Maricaulis maris MCS10: one gene and its partner. The protein of the gene in region 2 interacts with the protein of the main gene of each other region in a pairwise test. Links are inferred from orthologs where the notes say so. Each region holds a gene or a part of one and is shown on either strand. Other genes may lie near its edges.

Region 1 (6,642 bases), 1.8 Mb from region 2 along the record:
TCGCCGACAGCATGGCCGCTGGCGCCGATTTCCTGGTGTCTCCGGGCCTGTCGCCACAGCTTGTCCCGGCACTGCTGGCGTCGGGCATTCCGGTCCTGCCGGGCGTCGCCACGGCCGGTGAAGCGATGAGCGCGGTCGAGGCCGGGTTCGAGGTCCTGAAATTCTTCCCGGCCGAACAGGCTGGTGGTCGCCCTTATCTCAAATCCATCGCCGGTCCCTTGCCGGACATCCGCTTCTGCCCGACCGGATCGATTACCCGCGAGATGGCGCCGGACTATCTGGCGCTGCCGAATGTTGTCTGTGTCGGCGGGTCGTGGATTGCCACCGGCGCGATGATCGATGCGGGCGACTGGGATACGATCACGGCGAATGCTGCTGCGGCCGCGGCAATGAAGACCTGATCCTCCAGCCCTGTCTCAAGGCAAGAAAAAAGCGGCGACCCGATGGGCCGCCGCTTTCTTTTGTCCGGCAGGAACCGCGACTATCCGGCTTTGACGCGCGTGTGCATCTCGTCGAAATAGTCGGTGACCTCCGGTCCCGGTTTGGCGGTTGCCTTGGAGACGATGTAGAGCGTCACCAGGCAGGCAATGAAGCCTGGCACGATTTCATACATAACGCCCGACAGCTGCAGGCCGTAAATCCACACCAGCACAGTGACCGCACCGGCAATCATGCCGGCGATGGCACCCAGGCGGGTCATGCCGCGCCAGAACAGGCTGACCAGGATGACCGGTCCGAAGGCGGCACCAAAGCCGGCCCAGGCGTTGGATACGAGGCCAAGTATGTTGCTGTCCGGATTGAAGGCCAGTCCTATCGCCACCAGCGATACCGCCAGCACCGACAGGCGTCCGACCAGAACCAGCTCTTTCTGGCTGGCACCGCGTCGCAGGAAGACCTTGTAAAAGTCCTCGGTCAGCGAACTTGATGAGACCAGGAGCTGGGACGAGATCGTACTCATGATCGCGGCCAGGATGGCGGCCAGGAGGAAGCCGGCGATATAGGGGTGGAAAATGACCTGGGAGAGCAGGATGAAGATGGTTTCCTGGTCGCCGAGCACCACATCGCCGTCAGCAAAGGCGCCGGTTGTGTCGATGTTTTCCAGATCCCCCATCGTGGTGGTCGCATCGCCAGGCGCTTCCACGACCCGGGCAACATTGAGCCCGTCCGCGGTCTGGATGCCCTGGCTCTTCACATAGGCGAGGCCGGCGGCCCCGGTCAGCAGGGCGCCGACCACGGTGATCAGCATCCAGCTCATGCCGATCCGGCGCATGACCTTGACGTCCTTGAGCGACTTCACGGCCATGAAGCGCACGATGATGTGCGGCTGGCCGAAATAGCCCAGGCCCCAGGCCATGGTCGAAATGATGCCGATGACCGCGAGGCCGAGGCTCTCTTGCGGGATCATCGACAGATAGGGTTTGTCCCAGCCACCAACATCGACGCTCAACGTGCTCAGCGCGTCGATCGTGGGGCCGAAACCGCCCAGCTGCATGATGGTCACCACCGGCACCAGTACCAGCGCCAGGAACATGATGACGCCCTGCACGAAGTCGGTCAGGCTGACCGCGAGGAAACCACCGAACAATGTATAGGCCACGACCACTCCGGCGGTGACGAACAGGCCGATCTGGTAGTTGAGACCGAAGGAGGCCTCGAACAGCTTGCCGCCCGCAACCACGCCGGCTGACGTATAAATGGTGAAAAACAACACGATGACGATGGCCGAGATCACGCGAAGAAGCCGCGAATTGTCGGCGAAACGCTTCTCGAAATAGTCCGGGATCGTGATCGCGTCGTCGGCCACCTCGGTATAGACGCGCAGCCGCGGGGCCACGAGCTTGTAGTTGAAATAGGCGCCGATCATCAGGCCGATGGCAATCCAGCTTTCCGACATGCCGGTCAGCAGGATCGCACCCGGCAGGCCCATCAGCATCCAGCCCGACATGTCGGACGCGCCGGCCGACAGGGCCGCCACCGCTGGGTGCAGCTGGCGTCCGCCCAGCATGTAGCCGGACACGTCATCCGTGGACTTGCGATAGGCATAGAGCCCGATCGCCATCATCAGGATGAAGTAGAGTGCCAGCGAGATAAGAGCTTCAATATCCATGGACTTGCCTTGGGTTCAGCGAAACGGAAGGTGGAAGATTGGGGAATTTGCCGTTTGGCTCAAGGCCAGTGGCAGGGCCGTCGATCAGGGGCGTGTCTGACCCTCACCGTGAACCAGGTATTTGAACGAGGTCAGTTGCTCCAGCCCGACCGGTCCGCGCGCGTGCATCTTGCCGGTCGCGATGCCGATTTCGGCGCCCATGCCGAATTCGCCGCCGTCGGAGAACTGGGTCGAGGCATTATGCATCACGACCGCACTGTCGATCATGGCCAGGAAGCAGGTCGCCGCGTCCGCATCTTCGGTGACGATGGCATCGGTATGGCCGGACGAATGGGCGGCAACGTGATTGATCCCCGCCTCGAGCCCGTCGACGATCTTCACCGACAGGCAGGCATCCAGATACTCGGTGTCCCAGTCCGAATCGTCTGCCGGTTTGACGCGGGGGTCGATGGTCACGGCAGCCGGGTCACCCCGGAATTCACAGACAGTCATGCGGTCGATCAGTCGCGGCAGCAGGTCAGCGGCGACGCTTTCATCGATCACCAGGCTTTCCGTGGCCCCGCAAATTCCGGTCCGGCGCAGCTTGGCGTTCTCGATGATGGCGACGGCCTTGTCGAGATCGGCGCCGGCATGGACATAGGTGTGGCAATTGCCATCGAGGTGAAGCAGCGTCGGTACGCGGGCCTGGTCGCGGACGAGCGTCACCAGCCCCTTGCCGCCACGCGGTATGACGAGGTCGACGAATTGCGTGCACTGGAGCAGGTGTTTGACGGCGTCGCGATTGGCGGTGTCGATCATCTGGATCGCGTCTTCCGGCAAATCCGCTTCGCGCAGGCCTTCCTTCATGCATTCGACAATGATGCGGGTCGAGTTGAGGCTTTCCGAGCCGCCGCGCAGGATCACGGCATTGCCGGACTTCAGACACAGGGCGCCGGCATCGGCGCCGACATTCGGGCGCGACTCATAGATCATGCCGATCACACCCAGCGGCACGGCGACGCGTTCGATCCGCAAGCCGTTGGGCCGGTCGATCTCGGCCAGGACGCGCCCGACCGGGTCGGGAAGCGTGGCGATCGCCTCGACCGCACTGGCGACCCCCTCAATCCGCGCGCCATCGAGCATCAGGCGATCGATGAAGGCGTCGGGTTTGCCAGCCTTGCGTACGCCGTCAACATCGATGCGGTTGGCCTCGAGCAGGTCGTTGGCCCGCAAGCGCAGGGCGGCTGCGGCGGCAATTAGGGCCGCATTCTTGCGCTCCGTGGACGCCGTCGCGAGAACGCGGGAGGCGGCACGGGCCTGACGGCCGAGTTGTTCGATATAGGCTTGCATACGATCTGACATGGTTTCCTTGGGGTGGGAGTGTTGTTGAGAAGGGCGGGTCGGGCAATTAGCGAAGTTCGACCGCCCGGTCGTAGGCCGCGCGGGTCGTATCGCGCAGCAACGCGTCGAGCTGACCGTCCCGGCGCAGTACATTGATGCCGGCTTCGGTCGTGCCGTTCTTGCTCATCACGGAGTTGCGCAAATCGGCAACGTCCTGGTCGGAGCGGGTCGCCATTTCTATGGCGCCGCCCATGGTTTCCAGCACCAGCGCCCGCGCCGTCTCCTTCGAGAAGCCGAGAGCCTGTGCCGCGGCGACATAGCTGCGCGCGATCTCGAAGACATAGCCGGGCCCACTGCCGGCAATGGCAGTCAATCGATCCAGCTCGTCCTCATCGTCCAGCCAAACCGCAGTTCCCGTGGTCCGGGCCAGCTCATTGGCCAGGTCGCGATGCTTGTCCTGACAGGTCGGATTGGCGAACAGGCCGTTGACGCTGCGACCGATCAGGGCCGGAAGGTTGGGCATGATCCGGATCACCGGCTGGTCCCCGACCAGCTTTCCCAGCGAGGCCGTCGAAAAGCCGGCGGCGATCGAGACATAGCAGCCGCCATCTGCCAGCAGGTCGGTATAGGCCGGCATGACGTCGGGAATTTGTTGCGGTTTGACGGCGATGATGATGGCATCGAAGCGGCGTCCGGTGAGGGCGTCCGGGCCGGTAGCGTGTTCGGTGCCGGGCGGCAGGGCGCGACCGCTTCGATTCACTGTGGTGAAGCGCGCGGGCATGGCATCGAGCCAGCGGCGCAACATCGCACCGCCCATTTTTCCGCATCCCACCACCAAAATGTCCATACCGTGTCCGCTCCGTTCGTGGTGACACTCCCGGCCGGAAATGCCCTGCTCACATGAAAATGCCCGATCCGCCGGGGCAGGTCGAGCATGATGTTGGGCGGTGTATAACAAAAACAATTTCGAATTCAAATTATATTTGCGGTTGCAGCATCCGCTGTCCCCGCCTTGTAGCGTATAAGAAATTACGCCATGGCCCGTCGTCTGCCTGCGCGCTTGCACGGGTTTGGGCAGATTTTGGGGTTGAAAAATTTCGAATGCTAAATAGTTTGCGCGAAATATTGGCGCCGGGATGAGTTCTGGCGTGTTATCCAGGAGAATCGTGTGAGCCAGCGTCAACGCATTGTCGTCAAGATCGGATCAAGCCTGTTGGCCAATGATCGCCGACTGACACTTCGCTATGCCTTCATGAACGAGTTGCTGGCGGATATCGCCCGGCTTCGGGATCAGGGACATGATGTTGTGCTGGCATCATCCGGAGCGGTCGCTCTGGGGCTCAATGCGATCAAGACCTCACCCGAGGATGCGGGCGTGCTGGACAAGCAGGCTGCGGCCGCCTGCGGTCAGCCGCTCCTGCTCCATGCCTACAGGCAGGTTGCGCAGGAACACGGCTTTGATATCGCCCAGATACTGGTGACGCTGGACGATCTGGAAGAGCGCCGACGCTTCCTCAATACCAAGAACACGATCCAGCGCCTGTTCGAACGCGATATCATGCCGATCGTCAACGAGAACGATACGGTAACCACCGAGGAGATCCGGGTCGGTGACAATGACCGCCTTGCTGCGAGTGTCGCGCAAATGATCCAGGCCGATCATCTCATCATCCTGACCAGTATTGACGGGCTCTATGATCGCGACCCGTCAGATCCCGAGGCGCAATTCGTCGACACGATCGAGGATGTGACCGAGTATCTGGAGGTCACATCCGGGACGAGTTCGCTCGGATCGGGCGGCATGCTGACCAAGATCCAGGCGGCCAATTTCGCCCAGAACGCCGGGTGTACCACCCTGATCGCCGAAGGCACGATCGACCGTCCCGTTTCTGCTGTGCTCAGTGGCGAGCGTCGGCATACCAAATGCGTTGCCAAGGGGACCCCGGCCTCGTCCTGGGCTGTCTGGCTGACCAACCGCCTGCACCGCGCCGGTGGCCTCGTGCTTACGGATGCCGCCGCGGCGGCACTGAAGACCAGCGCAACCGGGGTCAGTCACGAGGATGTGGTGAAAATCCATGGCGGGTTCACCAAGGGCGACGTGCTGCATATCTATTCGGAGAGCGGCGACGAAGTGGCTCGCGGGCTGACGAATTTCTCGTCCGACGAGACCATGATGCTCGCTCGCCACACCGACCATTCGGTCAAGGAGTTGCTGGGCTATAATGCGCGACCGGAAATCGTCAATCGCGACAATATGGTCATTCTGGATTCCCAACATCTGCCCTGGGATGCGCCGACCAAGTCGTTGCGCATTGTTGCTTCCTGATCCGATCTGCTGGCGACCGTACCCGAAGCTGGAAATTTGTGTGTGCGCAGTCCAGAATTGGGGCTGAGCGAAAGATCGAGTTGAGGGCGCCGCCATGGCTGAGGCTGATACGTCAGGAGACAACAAGAAGGAACGCCGGGTGTTCAGCCCGGCCGAGCTGGCGGCCGGGCTGGTCCATCTTCTCGATGTCGAAGAGCTTGATGTCGACCTGTATCGCGGGCGCCGCAATCCTGGCGGTCGCGGTCGGGTATTTGGTGGCCAGGTCATCGCCCAGGCGCTGAAATCTGCCGTGGCATCGGTTGATCCCGAGCGGCATGTCCACTCGCTGCACGCCTATTTCATGCGACCGGGCGACGAGGACTTCCCGATCATCTACCGCGTTGAGCGCGACTATGATGGCGGCAGTTTCTCGAACCGCCGCGTCATCGCCATGCAGCGGGGCAAACCCATCCTCAACATGACGGCCTCCTTCCAGAAGCCGGAGGCCGGGCTGACGCACCAGTTTGACCTGGGTGACGTCCCTATGCCCGACGAACTGCCGACCGAGGTCGAGCTGCTGCGCAAGATGAAGGGTCAGATCCCCGAGCCCTTCTACCGTTTCATGACCCGGCCACGGCCGATCGAGATGCGTCCGGTCGATCCCTGGTCGCCGATCGATCCGCGCAAGCGGGAGCCGCGGCGGCAGATCTGGATCCGGGCGACCGATCTGGCGACCGACAGCCAGATCATGCACCGCGCCATTCTTGCCTTTGCCTCTGACATGGCGCTGTTGAGCACCTGCATGCAGCCGCATGGTGTCAGCTGGATGACCCGCAAGATGCAGTCAGCCAGTCTCGATCACGCGGTCTGGTTCCATGACGATGTCGATATGGGTGACTGGCTGCTCTAC
Region 2 (6,671 bases):
ACCGATGAGAGCTGGCCGACGCTGGCCGAGGCAACGCCGCCCAGATCACCAAAGCGGGCGATCAGGTCTTTCGCGATGGGTTTGACGTCGCGGCGCGGGATGCATCGAAACAGGTAAAGCTCCAGCAATTCATAATCGTGAAGTGCGAGTCCACCCGCTGAGGTTAGTTTTTCGCGCAGCCGGTCTCTGTGGCCTGTATGGGTTGCCGACGCGGTCATTGGTTCAGTTGGTGGAATAGGGGGGCTTGTCGAGGCCCTTGGGCGACTTGGTGAAAATCTCGACGCCGTCGGCGGTGACGCCGACGGAATGCTCGAACTGGGCCGAGAGCGACTTGTCGCGGGTTACGGCGGTCCAGCCGTCGGACAGGACTTTCACGTCGGCCCGGCCCAGATTGAGCATGGGCTCGACGGTGAAGAACATGCCTTCCTTGAGCTCGGGGCCTTCGCCATGCTCGCCGAAATGCAGCACATTCGGGCTGTCATGGAAGTTCTGACCCAGGCCATGACCGCAAAAGTCGCGGACTATGGAGCAGCGGCGCTCCTCGGCATATTCTTGGATGATGGCGCCGATCGTGCCCAGGGTGACGCCCGGCTTGATCGCATTGATGCCGGCCATCATGGCTTCATAGGTCGTGTCGACCAGCAGTTCGGCCTTCCGGCGCGGCTCGCCGATTGTGTACATGCGGCTGGTATCACCATGCCAGCCATCGACCACCACGGTCACATCGATATTGACGATGTCGCCGCTTTTCAGCGGTTTGGGACCAGGTATGCCATGGCAGACCACATGGTTGAGCGAGGTGCACAGCGAGTGACGGTAGCCGCGATAGAACAGGGTCGCCGGCATCGAGCCGTGATCGAAGGCGTATTCGCGCGCCAGCTTGTCCAGGTAGGCCGTTGTATTGCCGGGGCGTGCGTGCTCGACCAGCATGTCGAGAATTTCGGCAGCCAGACTTCCCGCCTTGCGCATGCCTTCAAACGCCTCAGGCCCATGAAGCTTGATGCGGCCATCACGCGGGCTCGCGGTGTCGATATCGGTCACGGTCTCGTAGGCAGTCGTCAAGTCGGTACTCCTTCAAGACCCGCTTATAAACAGACCGCGCGCCGTTTGGAACGGCGCGCGCCTGCATTTCTCAGCCTGCGGCTTGAAGTCTACTCGGCGTCACCACCAAAGAGGTTGCCGAAGAAGCTGTCATCATTCCAGGCCGGCCGCACGTCACTGTCAGCAATTTCGCGGGCGATCATGTAGTTGATGTTGGCGAATTTGGCGCCCTGCTCGAACAGGACTTCCAGCTCGCCGTCCAGTTGGTCGGTCGGACGGTGGTAATGCGTGGTCAAGAAGCCCATGAAGCCTTCGCCCTCGTCCCAGCGCGGATCCGGCGAGGAGAAGCCGGTCATCAGGAAGAGCGACGGCACGCCTTCGCGAACGAAGTTGTAGTGGTCCGAGCGCACAAAAAGTGACTGCTCCGGCAGCGGGTCTTCACTCACCATGATGCCGAGGCGGTCGGCGGCACGGCTGGCGATCGGTCCGAGATTGGAGTGATTGGCCCCGAAGGCGATCACGTCCGCGAAGTCATAGACGATCACGGGCATGTCGAGATTGACGTTGGCGACCATCTGCTCGGCCGGAACCGACGGGTTGCGGGCGAAATGCTCCGAACCCAGCAGGCCCTTCTCTTCCGCGGTCAGGGCGACAAAGACGATTGAGCGACGCGGGGTGCCTTCTTCCAGGAAAGTCCGGGCCGTCTCAAGCATGATGGAGATGCCAGACGCGTTGTCGACGGCGCCGTTACAGACTTCATCGCTCTCGTCGGTGGCGCGGCAGGACCCGCCGGCTCGCATGTGCTCGGTCACGGAACCGATATGGTCGAGATGGGCCGACAACACGACAATCTCATCGGCCAGGACCGGGTCGGAGCCGCGGATCATGCCCACCACATTCGGGTCGTTGAAGGGGTCAGATAGGGTGCGCTGGCGGATGGTTGCGGTGTGGGGCAGAGCGAAGCGCGGATAGGTCGGCTCGTCGGCGGACATGGCAGCCTGGACATCCTCCAGGCTCATGTCGGCGCCTTCAAACAGGCGCGCGGCCAGTTCGGCGGTGACATTGGCCGAGGCCTGAACCGTGTCATAGCCAGACGGGCCGGTCGCCGCGGTCAGGCGTACGCTCGGGCGGCTGCCGAAGCCGGCTGCAAAATCAGTCAGTCGCTCCTGCGTCCAGCCGGTGATCGAGATCATGCCGATGGCACCGTGGGCGGCTGCAACATTGCGCTTGGTGGTGCCGGAATTGTGGTGGGCACGTTCCTCGGACAAACCCTCGAACACATTCTCGGGCACACCGCCCATGACAACAACGATACGACCGTCGACGTCGAGGCCGTCATAGTCATCATGGCCGCGATTGGCAGCTGAGACGCCGTGACCGACGAAGACGAGCTCGCCGGCGACTTCCGCCTCCAGAACACTCGGATTGGTACCGATAAAGGCACCCGTGCCATGGGCGAAGGTTTCGCCGTCCAGCGTGAACTGGTTGTAGTCGGCATCGGGACGCACTTCCTGCATCGGCACGTCGGCGAAATAGGTGCCGTCATCGCCGGCCGGCTCGAGGCCCAGAAGGCGCATTTGTGCGGCGACGTAATTTGCGGCGATTTCATAGCCGTCCGTACCGGCATCGCGGCCGGCGAGGTAATCGGATGCCAGAAAGCGGATATGCGCTTCAATATTCGTGGCGCTGACATTCGGCATGAAGGCCGCGTCAGCAGTGTCTGTCGTGTTGTCGGTCTCGACCGAGCAACCCGCCAGAGCGAGTCCGGCAATAGCCGTAATGAGATACTTCATGAAAGCCTCCCCCAAAGAGGTGTTGGTGTTGCTGCGGACTATAGGGGGCAGGGGCTAGGGGACAATCTCGGCGGATTGTTAACTTTCAGTCACAAGCGCGGCCGCGACGGACGGCAAGACCGAGTAGTGGTTTGAAAAGATTGGCGTCATACGAGCTGGCCGACCGGTGGACAGCTGGAAGCAGACGACCTTTGTCAGGGCACGAAACACAGTTGCGCCGTCGCTGGCGCGGCGGAACTGGTAGCGGCGCTCGGCCCGCAGGCGCCTGTCCGACTGGCTGATCCAGACCGCGCAATCGATTTCGTCGCCTTCGCGGACATGTCCCAGATAGTCAGCCTCGGTGCGAATGATGGCGATGCCGCGATCGTCCTTTGCGCAGGCTTCCATGGAATACGCCTCACCCTTGGAGAACCAGTGCGTCCAGGCGGCCTCGTCTGCCCATTCCAGATAGCGCGCATTATTGGCGTGACCGAAGCTGTCGATGTCTTTCCCGGTGACGGTGATGCGGTGAATGTAAGGCTCTGGCAGATCCCAGCCATTCCAGTTGTCGCTCATTGGCTCAGCTCCACACGCATGGGGCGGTGGATGATAACCGCCGTCGGTGAGACCTCGCAGGCATAGGCGAGCACTTCAACCCCGGCGGCCGCGCTGTCGCGCAAGGTCCGGGCATAGACCGGGTCGATATCTTCGGCCGGGCGCAGGACATCGCAATCGCTGCGCTGGACGATGAAGAGCTGCACTGCGCGCTCACCCGCCTGTACCTGATTGGCCAGCTCGACCAGATGTTTGGCACCGCGCGAGGTCACACCATCGGGAAATTCGGCGATGCCGGGCCCACGCTGCCAGTGGACATTCTTCACCTCGACCCAGCAGGGTGGACGGTCATTGCCTTCCAGCAGCAAATCGATGCGGGAATTCTCGCCATATTTCACCTCGCGGCGCAGGCTGTCATAGCCGGTCAGCTCGCTGATCACGCCCGCATTCACGGCCTCTTCCGCCAGCGAATTGGCGAGATTGGGCAGGGCGCCGATCAGAGTGCCTTCTGCCTCGACCAGCTCCCAGGTGTATTTCAGCTTGCGCTTGGGATTGTCCGAGCGCGACAGCCAGACGGGAAGGCCCGGCGTCTTGATGCCGGTCATCGCCCCGGTATTGGCGCAGTGCGCGGTCACGACTTCGCCGTCCGCCAGCTCGACATCGGCGAAGAAACGCTTGTAGCGCTTGACCAGGCGGCCTTCGATCAGGTCGGTCGGAAACTTCATGGCTTGGACTTCCTGTCTGCCGGGACATATAGGACCTTGAGAGATGTGACTTAAGGACGATTCTCATGGCCACGGGCAAACGTGTGACGGCAGCGGTTCTTCTCATTGGCGACGAGGTCCTGTCCGGTCGTACCCAGGACAGGAACCTCAACCAGATCGCCCGCTTCCTCGCCCCGCTGGGGATCAATGTGATGGAATGCCGCGTCGTGCCGGACGAGACCGACGTCATCGTCGACGCCCTCAACACACTGCGGGCCGGCCATGATTATGTCTTCACCACCGGCGGCATCGGTCCGACCCATGACGACATCACGGCCGACGCTGTAGCCGCGGCCTTTGGGGTCGGCATCGATGTCCGCGCCGATGCGCTGGCGATCATCGAGGACTGGTATGCCAAGACCCAGACCCCGGTCACCGAAAGCCGCAAGCGCATGGCCCGCATCCCCGATGGCGCCAGCCTGATCGTCAATCCGGTCACTGGCGCACCGGGCTTCCAGACCGGCAATGTCTTCACACTGGCCGGTGTGCCCTCGATTGTCGCCGGCATGCTCAATGATATCGATCACCGGCTTGAGGGCGGAGCGGTGACGAAATCGCGCTCGGTCAAGGGCGATAATCTGCGTGAGGGGGATGTCGCTGAAGCGCTGGGTGTGCTGGCGAAAGAATTCCCCGAAGTCTCGATCGGCTCCTATCCGTATTTCCTCGAAGTGAAGGCCGGCGAGATCAAGCGCGGCACCCATCTCGTTGCCCGGGCCACGGATACCGACCAGCTTGACCAGGTGATCGAGCGCATCGCGGCGATGGTCGAGGCGGTGGGGATCACGCCGCGGATTGATCCGGTGGATTGAGGTAAGCGCCCGCAGGTACGGCTCACCGATTTTCCTCCCCACATTGTGGGGAGGTGTCGCGCCCGAAAGGGCGCGACGGAGGCGCCGCCGCAGGCGGAATGCCACGCTTCCACCTCGCTATGCTCGGCCCCAACGACCCGCCGCTACGCGCCGGCCCACTTCCCCACAATGTGGGGAAGAAAAGTCGCAACTTATCCCCGTTGCGCAGCACCTTCCTTCTCCCTTGGGAGAAGGTGCGCGTAGCGCGGATGAGGGGGGATGCTCCCTGTTTTTACTGGGATTTACCCCTCACCCTGACCCTCTCCCGGGGGAGAGGGAAAGCACCTTGCCGCACAAAATCCAGAAAACTTGTCCCCACCCCCTCCACCCAGCGCGATAATGCCCTCGGTTTTCGGGACGGGAGGCACGAGCTCAGTCACTTGTGCCCGGAAACGAGCGGAGCCTGTCCGCGCGTTGGATGTGACATTCCATAGCTCCGGCAGGGCGTGCGACCAGGTCGCGGGGCACTAAACGACCGACCCCATCTACCTGACGCATTGGAATCGGGGGCGAGAGCGTCCGGGAAATCTCCGAGAACGGGATGTTGGCGATGTCACGTTTTTCAAATCAAACCGGTTGACGGCATTGGCCGGCATCCCGTTCCCCTCCCACCCAAACGCCAGGCGATGTCGCCGTGGCGATGCGGGTGCTTGCGGGCGGGGCTGCCTGCCCCGAATTAGCCCTGATTTCGACTTGTCGTTGTCCCGGACCCGGCCCAGTCTGACCGGTGAGGGATTTTGGGACCGGAAGGGGATTCCATGAAACGCGTTCTTTTGATTGGTACGGCTGGCCTGGCCATGCTCGCAGCCTGTACAGCGACCGTTGCACCGCCAACGGCCCCACCTCCGCCACCGGCACCGCCACCCCCTCCGCCGGCGCCCTTCATGTCGGAAATGGTCACCGTGACCGGGTCCCGTGTCCGCAGCTCGGCCTATCGCAATGACGCGATTGCCGGCGTTGCGAATTTCACGATGCCCGATCAGCTGGTCGTCGACCGCGAACGCTATGAAGACGTCGATCCCAATCCGGTGATGTCAACGGCTGATGAGCCGGTCTCGACCTTCTCCATCGATGTCGACACGGCCAGCTATTCGCTGGTCCGCAACTCGCTGGAGGCCGGCCGCTTGCCGCCGACCGATGCCGTGCGGATCGAGGAGATGGTCAATTATTTCGACTATGACTATGCCCTGCCGCCGGGACCCGACGAGCCGTTCGCGACCCATGTGACGGTCACCCCGACGCCGTGGAATGCCGACACCCAGCTGATGCATATCGGCATCCAGGGTTATGAGATCATTCCCGACGAACGGCCGCGGGCCAATCTGGTCTTCCTGATCGATGTATCCGGTTCGATGAATTCACCCGACAAGCTGCCGCTGGCTGTCCAGGCCATGCACTTGCTGGTTGATGAATTGCACCCGGACGACACCGTGGCCCTGGTTGTCTACGCCAGTGCCAGCGGGGTCGTATTGCCGCCGACCGAGGCCCGCAATGCCCGCGAGATCCACCGCGCACTCGACAGTCTGAGCGCAGGCGGTTCAACCGCCGGCGGGGCCGGTCTGGCGCTGGCCTATGACCTCGCCGAACAGAATTTCGACGAGGACGCGGTCAATCGGGTCATGCTTCTCACCGATGGCGATTTCAATGTCGGCGTGACCCAGGATGAGCGTCTGGAAGACTTTGTCGCCCGC

The links.
Region 1: the proteins of sfsA (region 2) and MMAR10_RS13770 interact in binary tests that used the Escherichia coli proteins (3 or more experiments, as listed by UniProt). The link is inferred for Maricaulis maris MCS10 from one-to-one orthologs.

The regions. Positions count from the first base shown.
Region 1 is NC_008347.1:2,912,273-2,918,914, reverse strand. What follows is about bases 1,321-4,263. They hold MMAR10_RS13770 (glutamate-5-semialdehyde dehydrogenase), read right to left. Parts: upstream 3,449-4,263; coding sequence 2,192-3,448; downstream 1,321-2,191. Other genes in these bases: MMAR10_RS13765 (pyrroline-5-carboxylate reductase family protein), read right to left, coding at 3,495-4,263; MMAR10_RS13775 (sodium:solute symporter family transporter), read right to left, coding at 1,321-2,107. Also shown: eda (bifunctional 4-hydroxy-2-oxoglutarate aldolase/2-dehydro-3-deoxy-phosphogluconate aldolase), read left to right, coding at 1-401; more of MMAR10_RS13775, read right to left, coding at 482-1,320; more of MMAR10_RS13765, read right to left, coding at 4,264-4,274; proB (glutamate 5-kinase), read left to right, coding at 4,596-5,753; MMAR10_RS13755 (acyl-CoA thioesterase), read left to right, coding at 5,848-6,642. UniProt on the Escherichia coli protein: Catalyzes the NADPH-dependent reduction of L-glutamate 5-phosphate into L-glutamate 5-semialdehyde and phosphate. The product spontaneously undergoes cyclization to form 1-pyrroline-5-carboxylate.
Region 2 is NC_008347.1:1,137,675-1,144,345, forward strand. Bases 2,240-5,211 are described here. They hold sfsA (DNA/RNA nuclease SfsA), read right to left. Parts: upstream 4,094-5,211; coding sequence 3,386-4,093; downstream 2,240-3,385. Other genes in these bases: MMAR10_RS05425 (M28 family metallopeptidase), read right to left, coding at 2,240-2,834; MMAR10_RS05430 (acyl-CoA thioesterase), read right to left, coding at 2,913-3,389; MMAR10_RS05440 (competence/damage-inducible protein A), read left to right, coding at 4,159-4,941. Outside these bases: RadC family protein, read right to left, coding at 1-218; map (type I methionyl aminopeptidase), read right to left, coding at 223-1,062; more of MMAR10_RS05425, read right to left, coding at 1,152-2,239; MMAR10_RS05445 (vWA domain-containing protein), read left to right, coding at 5,739-6,671. UniProt on the Escherichia coli protein: Binds to DNA non-specifically. Could be a regulatory factor involved in maltose metabolism.